Regions from separate parts of the Pseudarthrobacter sp. NPDC058196 genome, predicted to be linked through region 1. Evidence: riboswitches for the same ligand, from Rfam matches in the RefSeq annotation. Region 1 holds a riboswitch; each other region holds the start of a gene.
The links. A riboswitch is a leader RNA that binds a small molecule or an ion and turns the genes downstream of it on or off. The one in region 1 is predicted to bind cyclic di-AMP.
Positions count from the first base shown of each region.

Region 1 (2,254 bases):
GATCTGATCGACACTACGGAGATGTACCTCAGGACCATCCTGGAGCTTGAGGAAGAGAACATCATTGCCCTCCGGGCCCGTATCGCCGAACGCCTGCGCCACTCGGGGCCCACCGTTTCCCAGACCATCGGCCGGATGGAGCGCGACGGCCTGGTCGTCGTCTCCGGTGACAGGCACCTGGAACTGACCGACACGGGCCGCAAGCGGGCCACCGAGGTTATGCGGAAGCACCGGTTGGCCGAGCGGCTGCTGGCCGACGTGATCGGACTGGACTGGGCCTACGTCCATGACGAGGCCTGCCGCTGGGAACACGTCATGAGCGAGCGGGTGGAGCGGCGCATCTACGAGATGCTGGACCACCCCACGGAGTCGCCCTACGGCAACCCCATCCCCGGCCTGGCCGCTTTGGGCGGGCAGCCCGGACTCGGCTTCGGCGACGGCGCCATCAGCCTGGTGGAGGCCATGAAAGCCTATGGGCCCGCGTCCGCAGTGACCATCAGCCGGCTGGCGGAACCGATCCAGGTGGAGCCGGAACTGCTGACCCAGCTCGACGAAGGCGGGATCCGGCCCGGCGCGGCAGTGTCACTGGAACGCGTGGGTGACTACATCTCGGTACGGGTGGCAGGAATCGACGGCGCCCTGGAGCTTCCGCCCGAGGTGGCCGCGCACGTTTTCGTCGCCGTGAACCAGGCCTGACGCCGACCTCCTATACCCCACCCGAGGGGTCCCACACAAAGATAACGGAATTGTTACCTAGGGTCTTAAGCCCCTATAGTGGAACCCAGCGTTGATACTTAAGCGTTACCTGATCCGGAGCCGAGCTCTGCCAGCGGGCCAGGTGTACGAGTCGTTACTGGCAGAGGCGGGGGAACCACAACTGGCAGCGGGGGACTGCCTTGGGGTGAAGTCCGTCAGCAGCAAGCCTCTCCAGTGAAGGATTCTTCCGGGAATACCCCTGTGCAGAAGTTTGCCCATGACGGGCCGGGTCTGTGATCTCTCTGACCCGAATCCGACAGCTAACTCCGCAGGCTATTCCAGAGAGGAACCCTTCTTGACCATGCAGACCTCCCGGGGCCGCCGCCGCGCGGCCGGCCCCCCTGAGGCACCCCGGGTTGTCGAACCCGCCGCTGCGGAGCGCCCCCGCGACCCCCAGCGGGATGCACGCCGCCGCCGAGGTCCGTTCCGGCAAATCACCGACTTTGCTGCGGCCAGCGGCATCGGCCAGAAGGCCGGTATCGCCCTGGCCGCCACCGGCCTGGTGCTGACGGTGACCATGCCCGCCACCGGCCCCGTCATGGCGACGGATGCCGCCGGCACCGCACCCCAGGCTGCCTCCGCAGTCAGCCCCCAGCCCCAGATTTCAGCCGATGTGGGCGCCCAGATCGACTTCAGCCGCTCGGCCGTCGTCACGCAGGCGGACCCCGACGGAAAGCTGAAGCAGCTTCTGAGCGCCCAGTCGGCAGGATCGGTCACCCGGGCCGCTTCTGCCGGAACCCTGGCCGCCCCGCTGGCATCCCTTGTGACCGCGTCGCCCTTCGGCTACCGGGTCAGCCCCATTACCGGGGGCACGGGAGACTTCCACCGCGGACAGGACTTCGTGGCTCAGTGCGGGACGTCCGTCCTGGCTGCCGCAACAGGAACCGTGACCTTCGCCGGCTGGCACCAGTTCGGCGGCGGAAACCGGGTGGTGATCGACCACGGCAACGGCCTGGAGACCACGTACAACCACCTCTCGTCCTTCAACGTCAAGGTGGGACAAACGGTCTCCCGCGGCGAGGTCGTGGCGCTGAGCGGAACCACCGGCGCGTCCACCGGCTGCCACCTGCACTTCGAAGTGCAGGTCAATGGCGAAGTGGTCGATCCGATGGGCTGGCTGTAACCGTATGATTGCGCACTCTCAGATCGCAGTGACTCGCCGTGACCTGAATGTGACATTGAAGCAAAACTGCTGTACCGTCTAACTCGCGTCAACTTTTCCGAAGTTGACGCTCTTGAGTGGATTGCCTAACTCTGCCACCGCTCAAGGTCCGTTCGCATTTCATCGTCTGGCAGGGGCGGGGGAACCAATTTTGGCCTTCTGCATTCCGGAAGGCCTTGGGGTTAAGTCACGAGCTTCCCAGGAAGCAAAGTGGCCGGGTGACTCCCATCCGAATCCGACAGCTCACCTCGCAGGCATTGGGAGAGGCTACCTTCGTGTCTTCACGCCATAATTCTGCGCGCCACCGTGCGCAAACGGTTCGCGCCAACCCCTTGG
Region 1 covers NZ_JBHVVN010000010.1:61,955-64,208, forward strand. The annotation lists gene ACFVVC_RS15285 (metal-dependent transcriptional regulator) at 1-696, shown strand, start outside; cyclic di-AMP (ydaO/yuaA leader) riboswitch at 805-1,047, shown strand; gene ACFVVC_RS15290 (M23 family metallopeptidase) at 1,058-1,879, shown strand; cyclic di-AMP (ydaO/yuaA leader) riboswitch at 1,992-2,189, shown strand.

Region 2 (2,254 bases), on a different contig from region 1:
AGCGGCCAGGCCGGACAAGGCCAAACCGGCGCAGGGCAGGGTGCCGGCCAAGCCGGCGCAAGGCAGGGCGGCCCCGGTGCCGGCGGTGGCCGTGGCGGCGGGATGGGCGGCCTCCTGGGTGCGCCCACGCCGTCGGCCGGGCTCGTGGCCGCGCTCAAGGACGGCGCCTCAAACTACACGTGGGCCGCGGCGGTGGTCGGTTCGAACAACGCCGCAGGCTACCAACTGGCCACGGAATTGCCGGTGATGGCCGTGGGCGGCTTCAACGGCACCGACCCCTCTCCCACGCTGGAACAGTTCCAGGCGCTGGTAGCCCAAGGCAAGATCCACTACTTCATTGCCGGCGGGACCATGATGTCCGGCAGCGGTTCGGACGCCTCCACCCGGATTGCGCAATGGGTGGCGTCTACCTTCCAGTCGGAAAACATTGGCGGGACCACGGTCTACGTCCTCGCGGGATGATCGACCCCTGGGGGCCGGCCTTGCGGCAAATCGACGCGCCAGGAGTCGTGACTTCCGTTACCTAAATGTGACTAATGCGCGATCTTCCTGTACCGTCGATTGGGTGCGGTCCCCGTTCGGGCCGCATATCCCGGGTTGACGCCAAGCTCTGCCGCTTCCCGGATTCCGCTTGAGCAACGGCAGAGGCGGGGGACCCACCGTCCCGGGCAATGATTGCCCTTGGGGTTAAGCCAGCACGTGTTTTTTCCGTGCGGCCGGATGCCCTCATCCGAACCCGACAGCTAACTCCGCAGGTGTGAGAGGCGATCAATCATGTCTAAATCCATGGCAAAACCATGCCTGCAAGACAAGGCAAAACACCGGGCCAAACCCCAGCCCGCCAAAAAGACCACCGTGGGCCGCCGTGCTGCGATCCTTGCGGCATCGTGCGCGGTGCTGGTTGGCGTTGGCGCGGCAGGCCAGGCGACCACCAGCATGACCCAGGCGTCGTCCACCGGATCAAGCCCTTCCAGCTCCGCTGCTGATGCCCAAATGAGCATCGAGAAGAGCGAAATCCGCTCAAACCCGGCCGCGAACCCCGCTCCTTCCGCCATCAGCGTGGCACCGCAGGCAGCGGAGCCGGCCCCGGCACCCGCACCCGCCGCCCCCGCCGCCCCCGCCGCTGAAGCACCCGCCCCGGCGCCGGCCCCCGCACCTGCGCCTGCTCCCGCCGTCGCGGTTAACGATCCTGCGGGCGCCCAAGCCTATGCCGCCAGCCAGCTGTCCTCCTTTGGCTGGGGACCGGACCAGATGCAGTGCCTCCAGACGCTGTGGACCAAGGAATCCGATTGGACCACCACGGCCACCAACGCCAGCAGCGGCGCGTACGGCATCGTCCAGTCGCTGCCGGCGGAGAAGATGGCCAGCGCAGGCGCCGACTACCTGACCAACTACCGCACCCAGATCAACTGGGGCCTGGACTACATCAAGAAGAGCTACGCCTCGCCCTGCGGTGCGTTGAACTTCCACCTGGCACACAACTGGTACTAGGCAGCACCGGGCACCACTGCCCCAACGCACACCGCGGGCCGCATCATGATGATGCGGCCCGCGGTTTCGCGTTAACCGGCGTCCCGCACCTCGCCCTGCCCGGAGTTCCGCCAGGGGATGTACTGGACGGCCCACTTGTTGCCGTCCGGATCAGCGAAGTACAGGAAGTGGCCCCACTGCTGCACGTCCACGTCGCTGACCTCCACGCCGTTACCCTTGAGCTGGCGGTGGGCAGCCTCGATGTCGGTGACCACCAGCTGCAGGTTGGATCCGGTGCCGGGCGGAGCATCGGTGAGCCCTTCGCCGATGCAGATGGAGCAGGCGGAGCCGGGCGGCGTCAACTGCACGAACCGGATCGACTCCGACGGGCGTTCGTCGTAATCGGCGTTGAAGCCAACCTTGTTGACATAGAAATCCTTAGCACGGTCCACATCGGATACCGGGACAAAGACAAGTTCGAGTTTCCAGTCCATCCGCACAGGCTAGCGGCGGGAACCGGCTCGGAAAAGGGTGGGGCGCTACCCGGCAATTCCGTAGAGGCGGTCGCCGGCGTCGCCGAGGCCGGGAACAATGTAGGACTTCTCGTTGAGCTTCTCGTCGATGGAGGCCAGGACAATGTGCACGTTTGCGTCGCCCAGTTCCTCCTCCAGCTTGGCCAGGCCCTCCGGGGCTGCCAGCAGGCAGATGCAGGTGACGTCCGAGGCGCCGCGCTTGAAGAGGAACTTGATGGCCTCACGCAGGGTCCCGCCGGTGGCCAGCATCG
Region 2 covers NZ_JBHVVN010000018.1:12,680-14,933, reverse strand. The annotation lists gene ACFVVC_RS20630 (glycosyltransferase family 39 protein) at 1-462, shown strand, start outside; cyclic di-AMP (ydaO/yuaA leader) riboswitch at 609-771, shown strand; gene ACFVVC_RS20625 (hypothetical protein) at 775-1,491, shown strand; gene ACFVVC_RS20620 (glyoxalase superfamily protein) at 1,563-1,964, opposite strand; gene upp (uracil phosphoribosyltransferase) at 2,010-2,254, opposite strand, start outside.
Region 2: it holds a riboswitch for cyclic di-AMP, as region 1 does, so the genes downstream of both, ACFVVC_RS20625 (hypothetical protein) here and ACFVVC_RS15290 (M23 family metallopeptidase) in region 1, are expected to answer to the same signal.

Region 3 (2,254 bases), on a different contig from region 1:
GTGCTGCTGTTCGTCACTGACCTGCCGGGCGAGTGCGTCCTGGGCGGAGCGGGCTGCATCCAGTTTGGCTTTTGCTTCCCGGGACAAGCGTTCGCGCTCATCGCGGGCCGCTTTTTCCTGTTCTGCCAGTGACGCGGCAACTTTTCCGGCGGCAGCAGCTTTGTCCACCAAGGCCGCAGTCTTGTCGCCCACCAGCTGGACGAGGTTGAGCCCCTGGACGCTGTTCTTCTCCAGGGCATCAAGGGCAACGAAGAACCCGGCATTGGTCCCGCCCGTCTTGTACGACTGGACGGCAAGGGCGCCGATTTCCTTGCGATGCCGGGCCAGTTCGTCGTTGGCGCGGGCGGCCTGGGCGGACAATGCGTCCAGCCTCGTCGATGCCGATTGCAGCTCGGCATCTGCTGCGGCGTAGTCAGCCGCTGCCCGGACCGCAGTATCACCGGCGGCTTCCGATTGGGTCTGGAGGCCGCTCAGCAGCCCGTTGATGGTGGTGATCTCCGCCGCTTTCGCCGCCTCGGAAGACTGCGCCTGCTGCACATCAGCCCAGGACGGATATCCGCCGGGCGGTGGAGGCTCGTCCGCAGAAGCAGGCAAAACCGTAGCCGCTGCCACTGCGATGGCGAGCAATCCCGCCAACAGCGGGGACTTGGGCGTAGTCACGAACAGGGGCATAGTCCCGAAGCATACCTGCGACACACCGGTGCGGAAAGGCGGCCGTGCCCGCTTTGTGACCGAATGGGGCTGCCCCGGTCCGACCGCAGTCCGGCGCGGACGGAACGGACACATCCAATCGTTGGTTGAATACGAGAGGGAAAGCTCGTATGTTACCGAAACGTGACAATTGGAGTGTCGGCGGGTTATGGTCTTCTGGTGTCCCTCCCCAAACGGGACATTCCCATCAGTTTGCCGAGCCCTGCCGCTGATACCGGGATTCAATCGCATTCATGCTGGCAGGGACGGGGGAACCAAGTTTCCACGGCCTCTGAGGTCTTGGGGTTAAGTCGGACAGCTCCTCCGCCCACCGCGGAGAGGTGTCCGGCCGGGTATCTCCAACCCGAACCCGACAGCTCACCCCGCAGGCATGGGAGAGGCGATCTACCGTGTCAAAAAATCTCACCACTGCCCGCCACCGCGCGACCCCGGCCCGCTCCATTGCGCTCGAGGGGCTGGCCGTGACGGCCAAGTCACAGGCCCGTTCGTTTGGCCGTCCGGCCCTCGCTGTTGCCGCCGCGTCCGGCATTGCCTTCGGCGTTGGCGCCCCGGCCCACGCGGGCGTGACTGGCGCGGACACCACTGAGCAGGCCAGCGTCCAGGCCGCCGCAGCTCCTGCAACTGCTCCGGCAGCCGCGGCAGCAACCGTCCACACGGTCGTTTCCGGGGACACCCTCGGCGCGATTTCGGCCGCGTACGGAGTCAGCCTCAATGACGTCCTGGCCGCAAACGGCCTGGGATTGTCGTCCATCATCTACCCCGGCGACCAGATCCAGATCCCCGGCGCAGGCTACGTGGCAGCACCTGCCCCGGCGCCGGCAGCGGCCCCCGTCCAGGCGGCAGCCGCCACCGCACCGGCGAACACCGGCATGAACATGTCCTACGCATCCGCCACACCGGTGGCTTCCACCACCGGGACCGGCACCGGCGCTGCCATCCTGGCCTCGGCCTACAGCCAGATCGGCGTGAGCCAGGACTGCACCGCCATGGTCGAAAAGGCCCTCCGCTCCGTCGGCAAGAGCGTCGGCGATCTGGCTCCGACGCAGTTCTTCCAGTACGGCAGCGTGGTCGGGAGCCCGGCACCTGGCGACCTGATCATCACTTCGGGCCACGTAGGCGTTTACGCCGGCAACGGCCAGGTCGTGAGTGGCGGCGTCAACGGCTACACCACGCAGGTGCACTCCATCAGCTGGCTCAGCGGCTACTCCGTGGTCCGCGTGGCCTAGCCTTCGCGCAGCAAAGCCTGCTTCCGACAGGAGGGTGGCAACCGGGTCTCCGGTTGCCACCCTCCTGTCGTTCTGCGGCGGCACTCGTTCCGTGGCGGATCAGGTCCCGCAGAAGGTCCTGTAGGTGCCGAAGTCCGCCGGGGCGCCTTCCATATAGCGTTCCAGTCCGGCCCGCTCGGTGAAAGGATCGGTGACGGCTTGAAGCAGGCGGTGCAATGGGGCCATGTCCCCTTCCGTGCCGGCGGCGAGGGCTTCCTCCACCAGGTGGTTCCGGGGAATGTACGCCGGGTTGACGCTCTCCATCAGCCCTGCGTCGG
Region 3 covers NZ_JBHVVN010000001.1:145,114-147,367, reverse strand. The annotation lists gene ACFVVC_RS00700 (coiled-coil domain-containing protein) at 1-660, opposite strand, end outside; cyclic di-AMP (ydaO/yuaA leader) riboswitch at 908-1,097, shown strand; gene ACFVVC_RS00695 (LysM peptidoglycan-binding domain-containing protein) at 1,101-1,937, shown strand; gene ACFVVC_RS00690 (YdiU family protein) at 2,037-2,254, opposite strand, start outside.
Region 3: it holds a riboswitch for cyclic di-AMP, as region 1 does, so the genes downstream of both, ACFVVC_RS00695 (LysM peptidoglycan-binding domain-containing protein) here and ACFVVC_RS15290 (M23 family metallopeptidase) in region 1, are expected to answer to the same signal.